DNA from 2 places in the Mesorhizobium sp. WSM4814 genome. Region 1 is predicted to be linked to the other one. Evidence: riboswitches for the same ligand, from Rfam matches in the RefSeq annotation. Region 1 holds a riboswitch; the other holds the start of a gene.
The links. A riboswitch is a leader RNA that binds a small molecule or an ion and turns the genes downstream of it on or off. The one in region 1 is predicted to bind thiamine pyrophosphate.

Region 1 (14,589 bases):
TCGCCACGGAAATCGCCCGCCGCGCCGAGGCTGCGGGAGCCGACGGTCTCCTGCTTCTGCCCCACTATCTGATGGAGGCCTCGCAAGAAGGGATTTTTCGGCATGTCAAAGCCGTGTGCCAGTCCACCGGCCTCGGCGTCATCATCTACAACCGTGCGAACTCGGTCGCCAATGCCGACACCGTCGCCCGCCTTGCTGACGCGTGCCCAAACCTCATCGGGTTCAAGGACGGCACAGGCAAGGTCGATCTTGTCCGCCACGTCACCGCAAAGCTCGGCGATCGGCTCTGCTACATCGGTGGCATGCCCACGCATGAGCTGTTCGCCGAGGGCTTCAACGGCGCCGGCGTGACGACTTATTCCTCCGCGGTCTTCAACTTCGTGCCGGAATTGGCCCAGCGCTTCTACAGGGCGATGCGGACAGGTGATCGCGCTGTGATGGAAGAAATCCTGCACAGCTTCTTCTTCCCCTTCGCGGCTTTGCGCGATCGCGAGCAAGGTTATCCGGTGTCGATCATCAAGGCCGGCGTCGAGCTCATCGGACGGACACCCGGCCCGCTTCGGCCGCCGCTGACGGATCTGAAGCCGCAGGAGAAAGACGTGCTGCGCGGACTGATCGAGAAGATCGCCGCCTAGCTGCCGCGAGATCGGCAAATTGTCGGCCGCACGGGATGAGGAGGATCGTCTCGTGCGCCAGCCAAAACGGAAGATCCCAAATGGAAGATCAAGGGAGGAGTGACATGAACAGAAGCATTCATGCGATTGCAGCTATCGTTTTGATGACCGCTGCCGCGCCATCGGCCGTCGCACAGGAAGCGGCGCAGGAGATCCGTATCGTCCTGCCGGAGCAGCCGGCCAATCTGGAGCCCTGCGGCACCATCATCACCAATGTCGGCCAGATACTCAGCCAAAACGTGGTTGAATCGTTGACCGTCATCGATCCGGTCAGCGGACAGCCCCAGCCGAAACTGGCGACGGAGTGGACCAGCGTGGACCCGACCACCTGGCGGATCAAGCTGCGCGAGGGCGTCAAATTCCAGGACGGAACCGAACTCAATGCGGATGCGGTCGTCTTCTCCATCAACAGGATGATCAGCGGCAAGCTTACCTGCAGCAACATTGCGAAATTCGGCGATGCCAAACTGACGCTGACGCCGGTCGACAAGCTGACCGTCGAAATAAAGTCGGACAGGCCCGAGCCCATCATGCCGACGCTGTTGAGCGTGGTCATGATCGTCTCGCCGAAGACGCCGGTCGACCAGGCGGTGAACGATCCGGTCGGCACCGGCCCGTTCACGCTGTCGACCTTTTCCCCGCAGACCGTGGTGCTGGACGCGTTCGACGGCTATTGGGGCAACAAACCGCAGATCACCAAGGCAACCTATGTCTGGCGACCCGAATCCTCGATTCGAGCCGCCATGGTGGAGACCGGCGAAGCCGACCTGACACCGTCGATTGCCATCCAGGACGCCAGCAATCCGGAGACGGATTTCGCCTACCTGAACTCCGAAACCACCGCCATCCGCATCGATGCCGCCGAGCCGCCGCTCGACGACCTGCGCGTGCGCAAGGCGCTCAACCTGGCGATCGACTGGGAAGGCCTTGCGCAGCTGTTCGGCGACGACGTCAAGCGTGCGTCGCAGATGGTCGTCTCCGGGATCAACGGCCATGACGATGCGCTCGAGCCTTGGTCGTATGATCCGGAAGAGGCGAAAAAGCTCATCGAAGAGGCGCGCGCGGCGGGTGTCGCGGTCGACACCGAGATCAAGCTCATCGGGCGAAACGGCATCTATCCGAACGGCGCCGAAGCGATGGAGGCGATGATGACGATGTGGCAGGACGCCGGCCTCAACGTCAAGCTTACCATGCTCGATGTCGCCGACTGGCTGCGCTATCTGCAAAAGCCGTTCCCGGCGGAGCGCGGCCCCAATCTCCTGCAGATGATGCATGACAACAACAAGGGCGATGCGGCCTTCACGGTGCCGATCTTCTATCGATCGAGTGGCAGCTACTCGACCTTGGCCGATCCGGCATTCGACAAGCAGATAGACGAGGCACTGGCGGCGACCGGCGAAGCCCGCACCAACAGCTTCAAGGCGATTTTCGGCAAGGCCCGCAACGAAGTGGTGGCGGACATCCCGATGTTCCACATGATCGGCTACACCCGGGTTGGCACCAGGCTGGAATGGAAGCCCGATATCACCACCAACAGCGAAATACCGCTGGCCAATATCGCCATCAAAGACTGAGCGATACGGGGGCGCCAGGCGGTCGTCGCCCTGCGCCCCCGACCCGTTGCCTCCGTCGATATCCGCCGAAGGGCATCCGAAATGATAAGCTATCTTGGACGCCGGGCGTCGCACAGCATCCTGTCGGTCATCGGTCTTTTGACCTTGGTTTTTTTCCTGACACGGCTCACCGGCGATCCTTCCGCCTTGTACCTGCCTCTGGACTCGACTGCGGAAGCTCGGGCCGCGTTCGCGCGGTTGAACGGCCTCGATCAGCCGATCCATTGGCAGTTTCTGGGATATCTGCGCGATCTGCTGCAGCTGGATTTCGGTGAATCGCTGCGCCAGAACCGCTCGGCGATGCAGGTCGCGCTTGAGGCGTTCCCGGAAACACTGAAGCTGGCCGTCGTCGCGATCACGCTGTCGACCGCCTTGGCAATCCTTGTCGGCTCGCTGGCGGCCGCGCGGCCGGGCAGCATCTTCGACCGTATCGCCAGCCTCGTCTCGCTGGCCGGCGCAAGCGCGCCGGATTTCTGGGTGGCCATCGTCGGCATCCTTGTCTTCGCCGTGGGGCTCGGGCTTTTGCCGACATCCGGCACCGGCACCTGGGTCCACTGGATCATGCCGACCTTCGTGCTGATGCTTCGCCCTTTCGGTCTCCTGGTGCAGGTCGTGCGCGGAACCATGCTGTCGGCGCTTGCCACTCCATACATCAAGACCGCAAGGGCCAAGGGCCTGCCGCGGCAGAAGATCATCTTCGGCCATGCGCTTCGCAACTCGCTGCTGCCCGTCGTCACGGTCGCCGGCGACCTGGCGACCAGCCTTGTCAACGGCGCCGTCGTCGTGGAGTCGATATTCGGCTGGCCCGGCATCGGCAAGCTGATGATCGATTCGATCATCCAGCGCGATTTTGCCGTCGTCCAGTCGACCATTCTGGTGACGGCAACCGCCATCTTCATCCTCAACATCGCGATCGACCTGCTCTACGCGGTTCTCGATCCGCGCATCCGGTACTGAGCCATGACGATCATCACCCCCGACATCAAGCCGGCGGCCGTTCCAGGCAGCGGTCGCGTGATTTTTGCCTATTTGAAGCGCGACAGGCTTGCGCTCGCCGCTGCTATTTTCCTGGCGATCGTCGTCATCGCAGCGGTCCTTGGCCCGTGGCTGGTGGGCGACGCCGCTTCGCGGCTGGGGCTGCGCCAGCGCAACCTCGCCCCGTTCTCGCTGGCCAGCGGTTGGATCTACGTCCTGGGCGCCGACACCCTCGGCCGGCCGATCCTGGCCAGGCTGATTGTCGGCGCGCAGAACACGTTCGGCATTGCCGCGGCGGCGGTGTTCGCGTCGATGCTGGTCGGTGGAACACTGGGCCTGTTAGCGGGCTATTCGGAGCGCTGGTACAGCCATCTCATCCTGCGCCTGGCCGATGTCGTCATGAGCTTTCCCTCGCTGCTGCTGGCGCTCATCGTGCTCTACACGCTGGGTCCGAGCATCACCAACCTGGTGATCGTTCTCGCCGTCACGCGCATGCCGATCTACCTCAGAACGGCGCGCGCGGAAGTGCTGGAGCTGCGCGAGCGCATGTTCGTCAGCGCCGCGCGAGCCATGGGCGCGAAGCCGGCCCGGATCATCATCCGGCACATCGCGCCCCTGGTCCTGCCGACATTGGTGACGATTTCAGCCATTGATTTCGCGACAGTCATTTTGTCGGAATCGGCGTTGAGTTTTCTTGGCCTCGGCATTCAGCCACCCGACTTCACCTGGGGCGCGATGGTGGCAAACGGCCGCGGCTATCTTGCCACCGCCTGGTGGATCGCATTCTGGCCGGGCCTTGCAATCATGCTGACGACGCTGTCGCTCAACATCCTCTCGAACTGGGCACGCACCGTTGCCGATCCGCAGCAACGCTGGCGCCTTCAGACATTGCGAAAAGCTGCCCGATGAGCAACGCGACCATTCTCAAGGTCGAGGGCCTGACCGTCGATTTTCTTTCGGATGATCGGCCGGTACGCGCCGTCGACGATGTCTCTTTCCACGTCAGCCGTGGCGAGACGCTGGTGATCCTCGGCGAAAGCGGTTCAGGAAAGAGCGTCAGCACCAGCACGGTGATGGATCTCGTCGACTGCCCGCCAGGCGATATCGTGGCCGGCTCCTGCTTCTTCGACGGCGTCGAACTGTCGGGCCTCGGCGCCGAGGCGCGCCGAAGCATCAACGGCCGCAGGATTGCGATGATCTTTCAGGATCCGCTCGCCTATTTGAACCCGGTCTACACGGTGGGGCGCCAAATCGAGGAGGTCTTTGAGAGCCACGGTGCGGCAGCCGGCAAGGGCGCACGCGCCAAGACGATAGAGCTGCTTCGGCGCGTCGGCATTCCGGAGTCGGAAAACCGCGTCGACTTCTATCCGCATCAGTTCTCGGGCGGACAACGCCAGCGCGTGATGATTGCCATGGCGATCGCGCTGAAACCGGACATCCTGATTGCCGATGAGCCGACGACCGCTCTGGACGTCAGCGTGCAAGCGCAGATCCTCGATCTGCTGCGCGATCTCCAGCGCGAAACCGGCATGGCGTTGATCATGATCACCCATGACCTCGAAGTCGCCGCGTCCATGGCGGACCGGATCATCGTCATGAACGGCGGCAAGGTCGTCGAGACGGGCATCGCCAGGGAGGTCTTCAGCAATCCGCAGCACGCCTATACCCGCCGCCTCATCGCCGCCCTGCCCCACGGCAACGCAGCGGAGGCGCCCAACAGGCGTTCGACGGCGATCGCCGGCGAGACGCTGCTCAAGGTGGAACATCTCACCAAGCACTATGAGCTTGCTTCCGGAGCTTTTAGCAGCAAGCGGACGTTCAAGGCGGTGGATGACATAAGCTTCGAGGTCAGGAGAGGAGAAACGCTCGGCATCGTCGGCGAGTCCGGGTCCGGCAAATCGAGCGTCGCGCGCATGCTGCTGGGGCTGAACGCGCCAAGCGCCGGCAAGGCGGTCTTTGCCGGTGAGAACATCTTCGACATGAATGGAACGCGCCTTATGGCGTTTCGGCGCAAGGTCCAGATGGTCTTCCAGGATCCATACGGATCGATGAATCCGCGCATGCGCGTTTATTCGATCATTTCCGAACCCTGGGTGATCCACCGCGATATCCTGCCGAAGGACAGGTGGAAGGCTCGCGTGGCAGAGCTCCTGGAATTGGTGGGGCTGTTGCCGGAGCACGCCGAGCGCTACCCGCACCAGTTTTCCGGCGGCCAGCGACAGCGCATCGCCATTGCGCGCGCGCTTGCCAGCGAGCCGGAACTGATCGTCTGCGACGAGGCGGTTTCGGCGCTCCACGTCTCTATCCAGGCGCAGGTGATCGACCTTCTGGCCGACCTTAGGACCAGGCTCAGCCTCTCCTATATCTTCATCACCCACGACCTGCCGATCGTGCGCCATTTCGCCGACCGGATCATGGTCATGAAAGACGGACGGATTGTCGAGGAAGGCCAAACCGCGGCGCTGTTCGGGGCGCCTCGCCACGACTATACGCAAAGCCTGCTGCAGGCTGTGCCCAGGCCCAAATGGCTTACGCAGGCTCAATAGTTCCTGGATATCGGCCTCGATTGTCCGCGCGCGCCCAGCTAGCGTTGCCGACTGATGGGCCGAATGCGCTTGACAAAATGGCGATCGCCCGCTCAATTTGACCCATTCACCAGGGGGGTCCCGGCAAGGGGCTGAGATACTGCTGGCTTTCGCGGCGCAGTGACCCGTTGAACCTGATCCAGTTCATACTGGCGTAGGGACGGTGCAAGCGCTTTGCGGGAGTCCATGCCCGAAAACCTGTAAGCAGGCCAACCAGAGCGTCTTTTCATCCTTCCGGCACAGAACTGGGTCTCCAATGCATGAGCAAAGGAGCCTCAATATGAATGCCCTGACCCCAGCCGTCTCAACGGGACCGCTGCCTGCCTCACGGAAAATCCACAAGTCCGGCGTCCTCTATCCTCACATTAAGGTGCCGATGCGGGAAATCGCCGTCCATCCGACGGCGGGCGAACCGCCTGTCACCGTTTACGATCCGTCCGGCCCCTATACGGACCCGACTGTCGAAACCAGCATCGAAAAGGGCCTCGCCAGGTTTCGCCATGAATGGGTTACGGCACGCGGCGACGTCGAATTCCACAATGCCCGCAGTGTCAGGCCGGAGGACAACGGCTTTGCGTCAGGTGAGCGCCTGACGCCGGAATTTCCCGTGCGCCACCGGCCGCTAAAGGCAAAAACGGGCCAAGCGGTGACGCAGCTTGCCTATGCGCGCGCCGGGATCATCACCCCCGAAATGGAGTTCGTCGCCATTCGCGAAAATCTCGGCCGCGAGAGCTTACGCGGCGGGATGCAGCGCGACGGCAACTCTTTCAGCGCGGCGATCCCGGACTTCGTCACGCCGGAATTCGTGCGCGACGAGATAGCGCGCGGACGGGCTATCATTCCAGCCAACATCAACCACCCGGAGAGCGAGCCGATGATCATCGGCCGCAATTTCCTGGTCAAGATCAATGCCAATATCGGCAATTCAGCCGTCACCTCGTCGATGGCCGAAGAGGTCGAAAAAATGGTCTGGGCGATCCGCTGGGGAGCCGACACCGTCATGGACCTGTCGACCGGTCGCAACATCCACAACATCCGCGAATGGATCGTCCGCAATTCGCCTGTGCCGATCGGAACCGTGCCGCTCTACCAGGCGCTTGAGAAGGTCGGAGGGATCGCCGAGGACCTGACCTGGGAAATCTACCGCGATACGCTGATCGAACAGGCCGAACAGGGCGTCGACTATTTCACCATCCATGCCGGTGTGCGGCTGCACTACATCCCGCTGACGGTCGACCGGGTCACCGGCATCGTGTCGCGCGGCGGCTCCATCATGGCCAAGTGGTGCCTGCATCATCACCGCGAAAGCTTCCTCTACGAGCATTTCGAGGAAATCTGCGACATCTGCCGCGCTTACGACGTGTCGTTCTCGCTCGGCGATGGCCTTCGTCCCGGCTCGATCGCCGACGCCAACGACGCGGCGCAGTTCGCCGAACTGGAAACGCTCGGCGAGTTGACAAAGGTCGCCTGGGCCAAGGATTGCCAGGTCATGATCGAGGGGCCGGGCCATGTTCCGATGCACAAGATCAAGGAGAACATGGACAGGCAGCTCGAAGTCTGCGGCGAGGCGCCCTTCTACACGCTTGGGCCGCTGACCACCGACATCGCACCCGGCTACGACCACATCACCTCAGGCATCGGCGCGGCGATGATCGGCTGGTACGGCACGGCGATGCTCTGCTATGTCACGCCCAAGGAGCATCTCGGTCTCCCCGACCGCAACGACGTCAAAACGGGCGTCATCACCTACAAGATAGCCGCGCACGCCGCCGACCTCGCCAAGGGTCATCCGACGGCGAAGGTCAGGGATGACGCCCTTTCCCGCGCACGCTTCGAGTTTCGTTGGGAAGACCAGTTCAACCTGTCGCTCGACCCCGAAACCGCGCGCTCCTTCCACGACGAGACTTTGCCGAAGGAGGCGCACAAGCTGGCGCATTTCTGCTCGATGTGCGGGCCGAAATTCTGCTCGATGCGCATCTCCCACGACATTCGGGCCGAGGCACAGAAAGAGGGCATGGCGGCGATGGCCGCGAAGTACCGCGAGGGCGGCAATCTTTACATGCCGGTGGACGGCGAACCGCCCATGCCGAAGATGCCGGAGCCGTCATGAGGCTGCTGGTCAAAGGGGCCGGCGTCGCCGGCCTCACCGCCGCCTTCGAACTCGCCGCCCGCGGTGCTGCGGTAACCATTGCCGAGACCCGGCATGGCCTTGGCGGCAACGCATCATGGATGGCCGGCGGCATGCTGGCGCCCTGGTGCGAGCGCGAAAGCGCCGAGCAGCCGGTGCTGGATCTCGGACGCGATGCCGCCGACTGGTGGGATGCGGTCCTGCCGGGCCATGTCACGCGGGCCGGAACGCTCGTTTTGGCAATGCCGCGGGATGCGGGCGAACTCGACCGGTTTGCAAGCCGCACGTCGGGTCATCGGCGGATCGACGAAGACGAAATCGCGCTCCTGGAACCCGATCTCGCCGGCCGCTTCCGTCGCGGGCTGTTCTTTCCGGGCGAGGCCCATCTCGACCCACGCCGAGCAATGGCGGCGCTGCATGAAAAACTCGCCGCAAGCAGCGTCGAGTTCCGCTTCGGAATGGACGCCCTGCACATGACGGGATTCGACCGCGAGATCGACTGCATGGGAATGGCGTCCAGCGATGAAAGGCTTCGCGGCGTTCGCGGCGAGATGCTGATCCTGCGTACACCGGACATCTCGCTGTCGCGCCCGGTCAGGCTGCTGCACCCGCGTTTGCCGCTCTATCTGGCGCCGCGCGCCGACCACCATTTCATGGCGGGTGCAACGATGGTCGAGAGCCTGTCCACGGAGCCGGTCACGGTACGGGCGATGATGGAACTCCTGAACGCCGCCTATTCGGTTCATCCCGCCTTCGGCGAGGCCGCGATCGTTGAGACGGGCGTCGGCATTCGCCCGGCGTTTTCCGACAACCTGCCGCGCGTCGAAGCGCATGGCAGGACCGTCGCGATCAACGGGCTCTACCGCCATGGTTTCCTTCTGGCCCCCGCCATGGCGCGTCGGGCGGCCGACCTTGTTTTCGATTCTGACAAACCGGTGGAACTTGCTGATGAAACTGACGGTCAACGGCGAAGCGCATGAGATCACCGCCGCCACCCTGGCGGAGCTTCTCGCAGCACTTGACTACGAGGGCAACTGGCTCGCAACGGCCGTAAACAGCGACCTTGTGCACGCGACTGAGCGGGCGCTGTTCCAGCTGAAGGACGGCGACCGGATCGAAATCCTCTCACCCATGCAAGGAGGTTAGTAACGTGATCGAGCTTTACGGAACCAAGCTTCCGTCGCGCCTGCTTCTCGGCACCGCACAGTACCCCTCGCCCTCCATTCTTGCCGATGCGGTCAAGGCATCCTGCGCGTCCGCGGTGACCGTCTCATTGCGCCGCGAAATGGCCGGGGGCAAGGGTGGCGAGAAATTCTGGTCGCTTATCCAATCGCTGCGGCTGCATGTCCTGCCCAACACGGCTGGTTGTCACTCCGTCAAGGAAGCCGTCACGACCGCAAAGATGGCGCGCGAGGTCTTCGGCACGAACTGGATCAAGCTCGAGGTGACCGGCAATCATGATACGCTGCAGCCGGATGTCTTCGGCTTGGTCGAGGCCGCGCGGATCCTGTGCGAAGACGGTTTTGCAGTATTTCCTTATACGACGGACGATCTCGTCGTCGCCGAGCGATTGCTGGAAGCCGGATGCAGGGTGCTCATGCCCTGGTGCGCGCCGATCGGTTCTGCGCTTGGACCGGTAAATATCACCGCGCTCCGCTCGATGCGCGGCCATTTCCCGGATGTCCCGCTGATCGTGGATGCGGGCCTCGGCCGCCCATCTCACGCGGCTCTCGTGATGGAACTCGGCTTCGACGCGGTGCTCCTCAACACGGCAGTGGCCAAGGCCGCCGATCCGATCGGCATGGCGCGCGCGTTCGGCAAGGCGGTCGATGCCGGCCGTGAGGCCTATCGCTCCGGCCTGCTCGAGCCGCGCGACCTCGCCGTCCCATCGACGCCGACAATCGGCCGGGCAATCTTTCAATGAAACTCGATCCTTTTTATCTGATCGTCGATAGCGCCGCCTGGATTGAAAGGCTGGCGCCGCTCGGCGTCAGGCTGATGCAGCTTCGCGTCAAGAACCTCGACGAGGCTGCGTTGCGCGCCGAGATCCGCAAGGCGAAGGCTTTGTGCGCCCGATACAAATGCCAGCTCATCATCAATGACTTCTGGCGGCTGGCGATCGAGGAGGACTGCGATTTCATTCATCTCGGACAGGAAGATCTGCAAGCGGCGGACCTTACCCGGATCAGGGCTGCAGGTCTCCGTCTCGGCCTCAGCACGCACGACCATCTCGAACTCGAAACAGCCCTTGCCGCCAGACCGGACTATATCGCGCTCGGCCCTGTCTATCCGACCATCCTGAAACAGATGAAATGGGCGCCGCAGGGGCTCGAACGGCTTGGCGAATGGAAGCGCCGGATCGCGCCGACACCTCTGGTCGCGATTGGCGGCCTCAATCCCGACCGGATCGAGGGCGTCTTCGGTGCCGGTGCGGACAGCGCCGCGGTAGTGACCGACATCACATTGGATGCCGATCCGGATGCGCGAACGCGCCAGTGGATCGAAAAGACGAGCCGATGGCGTTGAGGCGCGAACCGCATGTGCTTGTCGTCGGCGGCTCGGACTCCAGCGGCGGCGCCGGCATAGCCCGCGACATTGAGACGATCTCCGCCCTCGACTTGCGCACCTGCCTTGCCGTTACCACCGTGACGGTGCAGACGCATGAAGCCGTCACGCAAATCCACAATTTGCAACCCGGTCTGGTGGCCGATCAGATGCGTGCCGCGCTGCAAGCCAATGCGGTCGGGGCGATCAAAATCGGCATGCTCGCGACGGAGCAAACCATCGTCGCCGTCGCGGATGTGCTGCGCCAAAACCCACAGATACCGGCAGTCATCGACCCGGTGCTGGTCTCTTCTTCGGGTTGGCCCCTTCTGGACACAGGCGCTATCGGCGTCCTGAAGCATGAACTCATCCCGCTTTGCCGTCTCGTCACACCCAACCTCATCGAACTGGCTGTCCTTGCCGGCTCAGACCTGGCCATCGACGAGGACGGCGCATTGCAACAAGGTCAGAAATTGCTCACCGCCGGATTGCAAGCCCTGCTGATCAAGGGCGGCCACGCCGCGGGGTGTCGATCGACGGACATCCTGCTGCGCGCCGATCAAGAGCCCATCCGCTTCGATGCGCCGCGTCTTGGCGGATCGATGCGCGGGACGGGCTGCGCGCTGGCCAGCGCCATCGCCGCGCACCTGGCAAACGGAAGCCTGCTTGAAGACGGCGTGCGCAAAAGCAAGCTGTTGGTTTTCGAGAAGTTTCGGAAATCGATCTCTCGGGATTGAGGCGGTTGAGCTTGGCGGGGGCTTTTCTGGGCAGCAAGCTGGCGGCCGGTTCTTCGCCTTCCTTCGGAGAGTCTCTCAGACAGCACGCGAAGTAAATCGCCTTGTCGGGTCTTGTCTCAAGCGATGTCGTCGCGAATGCAGGCCTTCAAATGGCCATCGGACGTTGTTGCCCGTAATGGCGGGACGATGCCGGCGCAAGCGTCGAGGGCAACCGGGCAGCGGGTTCGGAAAACACACCCGGTCGGCGGATTTGCCGGGCTTGGAATGTCGCCCTTCAGCACCTGCCGGCCTTGCCTGGCCAGCGGGTCGAGCGACGGAATGGCCGAGAGCAGCGCGCGCGTATAGGGATGCTGCGGCCGGGCATAGAGCGCGGCAGCGGGCGCGACTTCCATGATGCGGCCGAGGTAGAGAACGATCACCGTGTCGCAGATATATTCGACGACGGCCAGGTCATGCGAAATGAACAGCATGGTCAGGCCGAGCCGGACCTGCAGGTCGCGCAAAAGATTGATGATCTGCGCCTGAATGGAGACATCGAGGGCAGAGACCGGCTCGTCGGCGACGATGAATTCGGGTTCGAGCGTAAGCGCCCGGGCGATGCCGATGCGCTGGCGCTGCCCGCCCGAAAATTCGTGGGCGTAGCGATCATAGGCATCGGCCGGCAGTTCGACCGCAGCAAGCGCCTTCTCAGCCTTCTCCCGCCGCTCGCGCCTGCTGCCGATGCCCTGAATATCGAGGCCTTCGGTCAGGATCTGACCGATGGTCATGCGCGGCGACAGGCTGGCGAACGGATCCTGGAAAATATACTGCATCTTGCGGCGCTGGCGAGCCAGAGGCCCGGCGCTCAGCTTGGTGATATCGACGCCGTCAAACCTTATTTCGCCGGATGTCGGCTCGATGAGACGCAGCACCGAGCGGCCGATCGTGGTCTTGCCCGACCCAGATTCGCCGACGAGGCCGACCACTTGGCCGCGCGCGATGTCGAAGGAAATATCGTCCAGCGCCCTGACGACAGGACCGCGCGAGAACGCCGTCGGCGCAAAATGCTTCGTCAGGTTCCTGACTGAAAGGAAGGGAGCGTCCACTGTCAGAGATCCTCCCAGCGCAAACAGCGGCTTTGCTGGGTCGACGTCGCCGCGAACAATGGCGGTACAGCAGTGCGGCAGGCATCGACAGCCAGGGCGCAACGCGGCGCGAACGAGCAACCCTTGGGCAGCAAGGCAAGCGATGGAACATTGCCGGCGATGGTCGGCAGCGGCGTTCCTGCTGCCTTCAGCGTAGTGGCCTGGCCAAGCCGCGGCACCGAACGCATCAGCCCGGCGGTGTAGGGATGACGCGGACGGTTGAACACCTCGCTCACCGGACCCGATTCCACGATGCGCCCGGCATACATCACCGCGACCCGGTCGGCGATTTCGGCAACGACGCCGAGATTGTGCGTGACGAACAGAATGCCCATGCCGCGTTGCGCCTGCAGCGCGGCCAGCAGGTCGAGAATCTGGGCCTGGATGGTGACGTCGAGGGCGGTGGTCGGCTCGTCGGCGATCAACAAGGTCGGATCGCACGACAAGGCCATGGCGATGGTGGCGCGCTGGCGCATCCCTCCCGACAGCTCATGCGGGTATTGCCGCGCCCGCCGATCAGGGTCGGGAATGCCGACCTGAGCCAGCAGCCGCACGGCATCAGTGGCCGCATCACGGTGCGATCTGCCGAGATGGATGCGGATCGGCTCGGCGATCTGTTCGCCGATGCTGTAGACCGGATTGAGGCTGGTCATCGGCTCCTGGAACACCATGCCGATGTCGTTGCCGCGCACCTTGCGCAGCGACTCGGGATCGAGGCCGATCAGTTCGGTGACCGTGCCGTCCCTGCGCCGCAGCGCGATCGAGCCCTCGGCAATGCGTCCGACCTTCTTCGGCAGCAGGCCGATGATCGACAGGCTGGTGACCGACTTGCCCGATCCCGACTCGCCGACCAGCGCAACCGTCTCGCCCGAACCTATCACCAGGTCGACGTCCTGCACGGCGGCGATGTCGCGTCCGGCGATACGGAACACCGCTCGCAGACCGGAAATCGAGAGGATCGGAGCGTCCACGGTCAGCGCAGCAAGCCGACGTCGCGAAGGATGATGTCGACCTTTGCGGCTTCCTCGTCGTTCAGGCTGCGTTGCGGCCGCGCCATGGTGTTGGAGGCGATGATGCCGAGGCTCCTCATCGCGGTCTTGAAGGCACCGACGCCGGCCGAGCCGGCGCTCGTCCTGCCGAGCGAGATCCAGACGATCTCGAACAGCTTCAACAGCCGCTCCTGCTCCAGGCGGGCCTCGGCGTGCTGACCCGCCTGCATCAGGTTCCACAGCCTGACGTAGCCGTGCGGGTCGACATTGGCGAGGCCCGGCACGACCCCATGCGCGCCCATGGCAAGCACGCTGTCGACCAGGATCTCGGACCCGGTCATGCCGAAAAAATTCGGGTCGTTGGCCATGTCCTTGAGCACATAACGCAGATTGCCGTCGTCACCGCTGGAATCCTTGATGCCGGCGATAACGCCCTCGCTGGCAAGGCCGACGGTGGTCTGGCGCTCCAGCTTAACATGGACGCAGACCGGGATGTCGTAGGCGATGATCGGGATGTCGACTGCGTCCTTGATGTAGCGGAAGTGATCGCCGATCTCGGGCTGGCTGGTGCGGGCATAGAACGGCGCGGTGACCACGACGGCGTCAGCGCCGGCCGATCTGGCTGTCAGGACGTGGTTGATGACGCGATCGGTTGTCGGGTCGATGACCCCGGCGAAGATCGGAACGCGGCCATTGTTGACCTTGACCGCGTGCTCGATGATGGCCCGGCGGCCGGCCTCGTCATGGAAGACCACCTCGCTGGTCGAGCCGAGCACGAACAGGCCGTGAACGCCGCCGTCGAGCAGGTTTTCGATGGTCCGCGTGAACGACGCAAAATCGACACTGAGATCGGAATGGAGTGGGGTGACGACGGGTGGCACGACACCGGTAAACAGGGGCATTTTTTCAAAAACCTTCAGGTCAGTTGAGATCGGAACGAGGGTCGAATGCATCGCGCAGGCCATCGCCGATGAAGTTGATGGCCAGCACGGTGAGCACGAGTACGGCGCCGGGAAACATCCATTGCCAGGGGTATTGCTCGAGCACCACGGTGGAGCGGGCGAGATTGAGCATGTTGCCCCAACTGGCTTCGGGCGGTGCGATGCCGAGGCCGAGGAAGGAAAGGCCGGCTTCGAGCAGAATTGCATTGGCGATCTGCAGCGTGGCGTAGACGACAAGAATGTCGATGCAGTTCGGCAGGCCGTGGCGGAACAGGAGAT
Region 2 (3,681 bases), on a different contig from region 1:
GGGGGGAGATTGGAAGCTTCACCCTCGCCTCAATCCTTCGACTGTTGCGATTGGCGAAAGCGGAAGTGACATCCGATCTCCCCCCTGGAGGGGGAGATGGCCGGCAGGCCAGAGGGGGGTGGCGTGGAGCGAACACCATGCAGAAATCTAAGTCCTACTTGCTCATCACCGACAGCCATTCGTCGACCCAGGCCTTGCGGTTGGCGGCGACCTCTTCGGGGCTGAAAAGCAACGTCTTGGTCGGCTTGACGAGCTTCTCGAAAGCCGGATTGAGCGGCTTCTCGGTCTTGCCGGCAGGGAACATCCAGTTGGTCTCGGGAATGACATCCTGGAATTTCGGCCCGGTCATGAAAGTCAGGAACTGTTTCGCAAACGGGTTCTTCGCACCTGATTTGGTGATGCCGGCAACCTCGATCTGCAGATACGCGCCCTCGTCGAAGGGCGCTGCCTGATAGCGTTGGGTGTTTTCGGCGACCATATGATAGGCCGGCGACGTGGTATAGGACAGCACCATCGGCGCCTCACCCTTGGTGAACAGGCCGTAGGCCTCGCTCCAGCCCGGCGTCACGGTGAGCACCTTTGCCTTAAGCTTGGCCCAGGCTTCGGGCGCCTTGTCGCCATAAACCGACTTCACCCACAACAGTAGGCCGAGACCGGGCGTCGAGGTGCGCGGATCCTGAATGACGATCTTTTCATCGGCATTGCCCTCGACCAATTCCTTCAGGCTCTTCGGCGGCGTCTTCAGCTTTTCGGTGTCGTAGACGACGGCGAAATAACCATAGTCGAACGGCACGAAAATATCGTCGCTCCAGCCGCCCGGCACCTTGACGTCGATGACGGCACCATGCGGCGAAAACAGGCCGGTGGCCTTGGCTTCCGCCGTCAGATTGGTGTCGAGGCCGAGCACGATGTCGGCCTTGGTCGCGGCCCCTTCCAGCCTGACGCGGTTGAGCAGGGCGACGCCGTCGGCGACCGCGACGAATTCGAGAATACAGCCGCATTCGGCCTCGAACGCCTTCTTGACCGCCGGGCCTGGACCCCATTCGGCGGTGAAGCTCTCATAGGTATAGACGGTGAGTTTTTCCTGCGCGGATGCCGGCCCGGTGCCGGCGAGAACGGTCGCCGCGAGCAGCACTGCCGAAACAAGTGTGTATAAAAACGTGCGCATCGGCGCCTCCTTCGTTGGCGTTGAAGGGAATTGAGGCGTCGGGTTGTCCGAAACGTCTAATCCCTCCGCCGGTACAAACCGGATCAGGTTCAGCGGGTTGGCAGGTTGCCTCTCAGCCGGTCCGCGAAGATCGCGTCCAGCACCCCGTTAGAGCGCTTCGACACATAGGCCCGGCCCATCTGCGGCGCAAGCGGAAGTTTGCCGGGCATCCAGACCGCGGCCTTCCGTTTCGCAAGCAGGGCTGGTAAGGGCCACGCATATGAGCAAATTCACCATCCTGCTTGGCGGCGACCTTATCCGCACGCCGCTGCTCGACCGCCAGGTCGAAGGCACGCGTGTCATCGCCGCCGACGCCGGCATCAGCCATGCCCGGACTCTGCGCCTGACGCCGGAACTCTGGGTCGGCGACTTCGATTCGGTGCCGGCGGATTTGCCGGACGGGCTCGCCGCCGTGCCGCGCCAGGTGTTTCCGGCAGAAAAGGACAAGACCGACGGCGAACTGGCTATCGCCGCCGCGCTCGAACGCGGCGCGACCAGCCTCGTGCTCGCCGGCGCGTTCGGCGGCAAGCGCACCGACCACGCCTTCCTGCACCTGGCGCTCGGCGTCCGGCTGGCCGAGGCAGGGACAGAGGTGCTTTTGACCAGTGGCGCACAGGAAGGCGTGCCCTTGCTTCCCGGAAAGGCCGGCTTCGACTACGCCGACGGCACGCTGTTTTCGATTCTCGGCTTCTCCGACCTTGCCGGTCTGACCGTGACCGGCGCCAAATGGCCGTTGAACCATGTCGAGGTGGCGTTCGGCTCGTCGCTGACCATTTCCAACGAGGTCAAGGGCCGGCTCGAAGTCGCGCTGGGCAGCGGCCGCGCGCTGTTGCTCGCCCATCCATTCCCCCTACCTGAAAGCTGACATGGCGCCGCCGCTTCTCAATCTCGACGGGATAAAACTGACCTTCGGTGGCACGCCGCTGCTCGACGGGACGGAACTGACGGCGTCGGCGGGCGACAAGATCGCTCTGGTCGGCCGCAACGGCTCGGGCAAGTCGACGTTGCTGAAGATCGCTGCGGGATTGATCGAGCCGCAGGATGGCGAGGTGTTCCGCCAGCCTTCGGCAACAGTGCGCTACCTGCCGCAAATGCCCGACATGGATGATTTCGCCAGCGTCCGCGCCTATGTCGAGGCGGGGCTCGGACCCGCCGACGATCCCTACCGCGCCACCTATCTGATGGAGCATCTCGGCCTGTCCGGCGAGGAACGGCCGAACGATCTCTCCGGCGGCGAAGCCCGCCGTGCTGCCCTGGCCCGCGTCATGGCGCCGGAGCCCGACATTCTCCTCCTCGATGAGCCGACCAACCATCTCGACCTGTCGGTCATCGAATGGCTGGAGGAGGAGCTTGCCCGCACCTCTTCGGCGCTGATCGTCATCTCGCACGACCGCCGCTTCCTCGAGCGCGTGTCGCGCGCCACCGTCTGGCTCGATCGGGGCCAGACCCGCAGGCTGGACAAGGGCTTTGGCCATTTCGAGGAATGGCGCGACACCGTTCTGGAAGAAGAAGAGCGCGAGCAGCACAAGCTTGGCCGCCAGATCGTGCGCGAGGAGCACTGGCTGCGCTATGGCGTGACGGCAAGGCGCAAGCGCAACATGCGCCGGCTCGGCGAACTGCAGACCATGCGCCAGCGCTTTCGCGGCCATCGTGGCGCCGAGGGTGCGGCGACCATGGTGGCCAGCGACGCCGCCGAATCGGGCAAGCTGGTGATCGAGGCCAGGAACATCGAGAAGAGCTTTGGCGACCTCACCGTGGTCAGGGGTTTCTCGACCCGCATCCAGCGCGGTGACCGCGTTGGCCTGGTCGGCCCGAACGGCGTCGGCAAGACGACGCTGCTGAAGATGCTGACCGGCGAATTGAAGCCGGACTCAGGCACGGTGCGACTCGGCACCAATCTGGAGATCGCCACGCTCGACCAGAAACGCGAGGCGGTCAACCCGCAAGAGACGCTGGCGCAGTATCTCACCGACGGCCGCGGCGAGAACCTTGTCATCAACGGCGAGCAGCGCCACGTCGTCTCCTACATGAAGGACTTCCTGTTCAAGCCGGAACAGGCGCGCACGCCGGTGCGCGAGCTTTCGGGCGGCGAGCGGGCGCGGCTGCTGCTCGCCCGTGTGCTGGCGCGGCCGGCAAATCTTTTGGTGCTGGACGAGCCGACAAACGATCTCGACATGGAGACGCTGGAACTGCTGCAGGAACTGGTCGCCGGTTTTGCCGGCACCGTCATCCTGGTCAGCCACGACCGCGATTTCCTCGACCGCACGGTGACCAGCCTGATCGCGCCGGAAGGCGGCGGCCGCTGGATCGAATATGCCGGCGGCTATTCCGACATGCTGGCGCAGCGCGGCGGCACCAGGCTGGACGACCGCAAGGCACGGCCGAAGGCCGAGACGAGTGAAGTGGCGGCGGCAGCCCGGACCGAGGCAACGGCGCCGAAGGGCCCGGCGAAAAAACTGTCGTTCAAGCAGAAA

Region 2: it holds a riboswitch for thiamine pyrophosphate, as region 1 does, so the genes downstream of both, thiB (thiamine ABC transporter substrate binding subunit) here and thiC (phosphomethylpyrimidine synthase ThiC) in region 1, are expected to answer to the same signal.

What each region holds. Positions count from the first base shown of each region.
Region 1 is NZ_JBVVQT010000004.1:98,087-112,675, reverse strand. It holds gene kdgD (5-dehydro-4-deoxyglucarate dehydratase) at 1-635, shown strand, start outside; gene AC0L2V_RS08980 (ABC transporter substrate-binding protein) at 740-2,248, shown strand; gene AC0L2V_RS08975 (ABC transporter permease) at 2,330-3,244, shown strand; gene AC0L2V_RS08970 (ABC transporter permease) at 3,248-4,171, shown strand; gene AC0L2V_RS08965 (ABC transporter ATP-binding protein) at 4,168-5,808, shown strand; TPP riboswitch at 5,910-6,026, shown strand; gene thiC (phosphomethylpyrimidine synthase ThiC) at 6,128-7,957, shown strand; gene thiO (glycine oxidase ThiO) at 7,954-8,955, shown strand; gene thiS (sulfur carrier protein ThiS) at 8,924-9,121, shown strand; gene AC0L2V_RS08945 (thiazole synthase) at 9,126-9,899, shown strand; gene AC0L2V_RS08940 (thiamine phosphate synthase) at 9,896-10,501, shown strand; gene AC0L2V_RS08935 (hydroxymethylpyrimidine/phosphomethylpyrimidine kinase) at 10,492-11,256, shown strand; gene AC0L2V_RS08930 (ABC transporter ATP-binding protein) at 11,373-12,341, opposite strand; gene AC0L2V_RS08925 (ABC transporter ATP-binding protein) at 12,344-13,351, opposite strand; gene AC0L2V_RS08920 (dihydrodipicolinate synthase family protein) at 13,354-14,271, opposite strand; gene AC0L2V_RS08915 (ABC transporter permease) at 14,291-14,589, opposite strand, start outside.
Region 2 is NZ_JBVVQT010000016.1:100,249-103,929, forward strand. It holds gene thiB (thiamine ABC transporter substrate binding subunit) at 155-1,168, opposite strand; TPP riboswitch at 1,212-1,325, opposite strand; gene AC0L2V_RS22370 (thiamine diphosphokinase) at 1,428-2,072, shown strand; gene AC0L2V_RS22375 (ABC-F family ATP-binding cassette domain-containing protein) at 2,074-3,681, shown strand, end outside.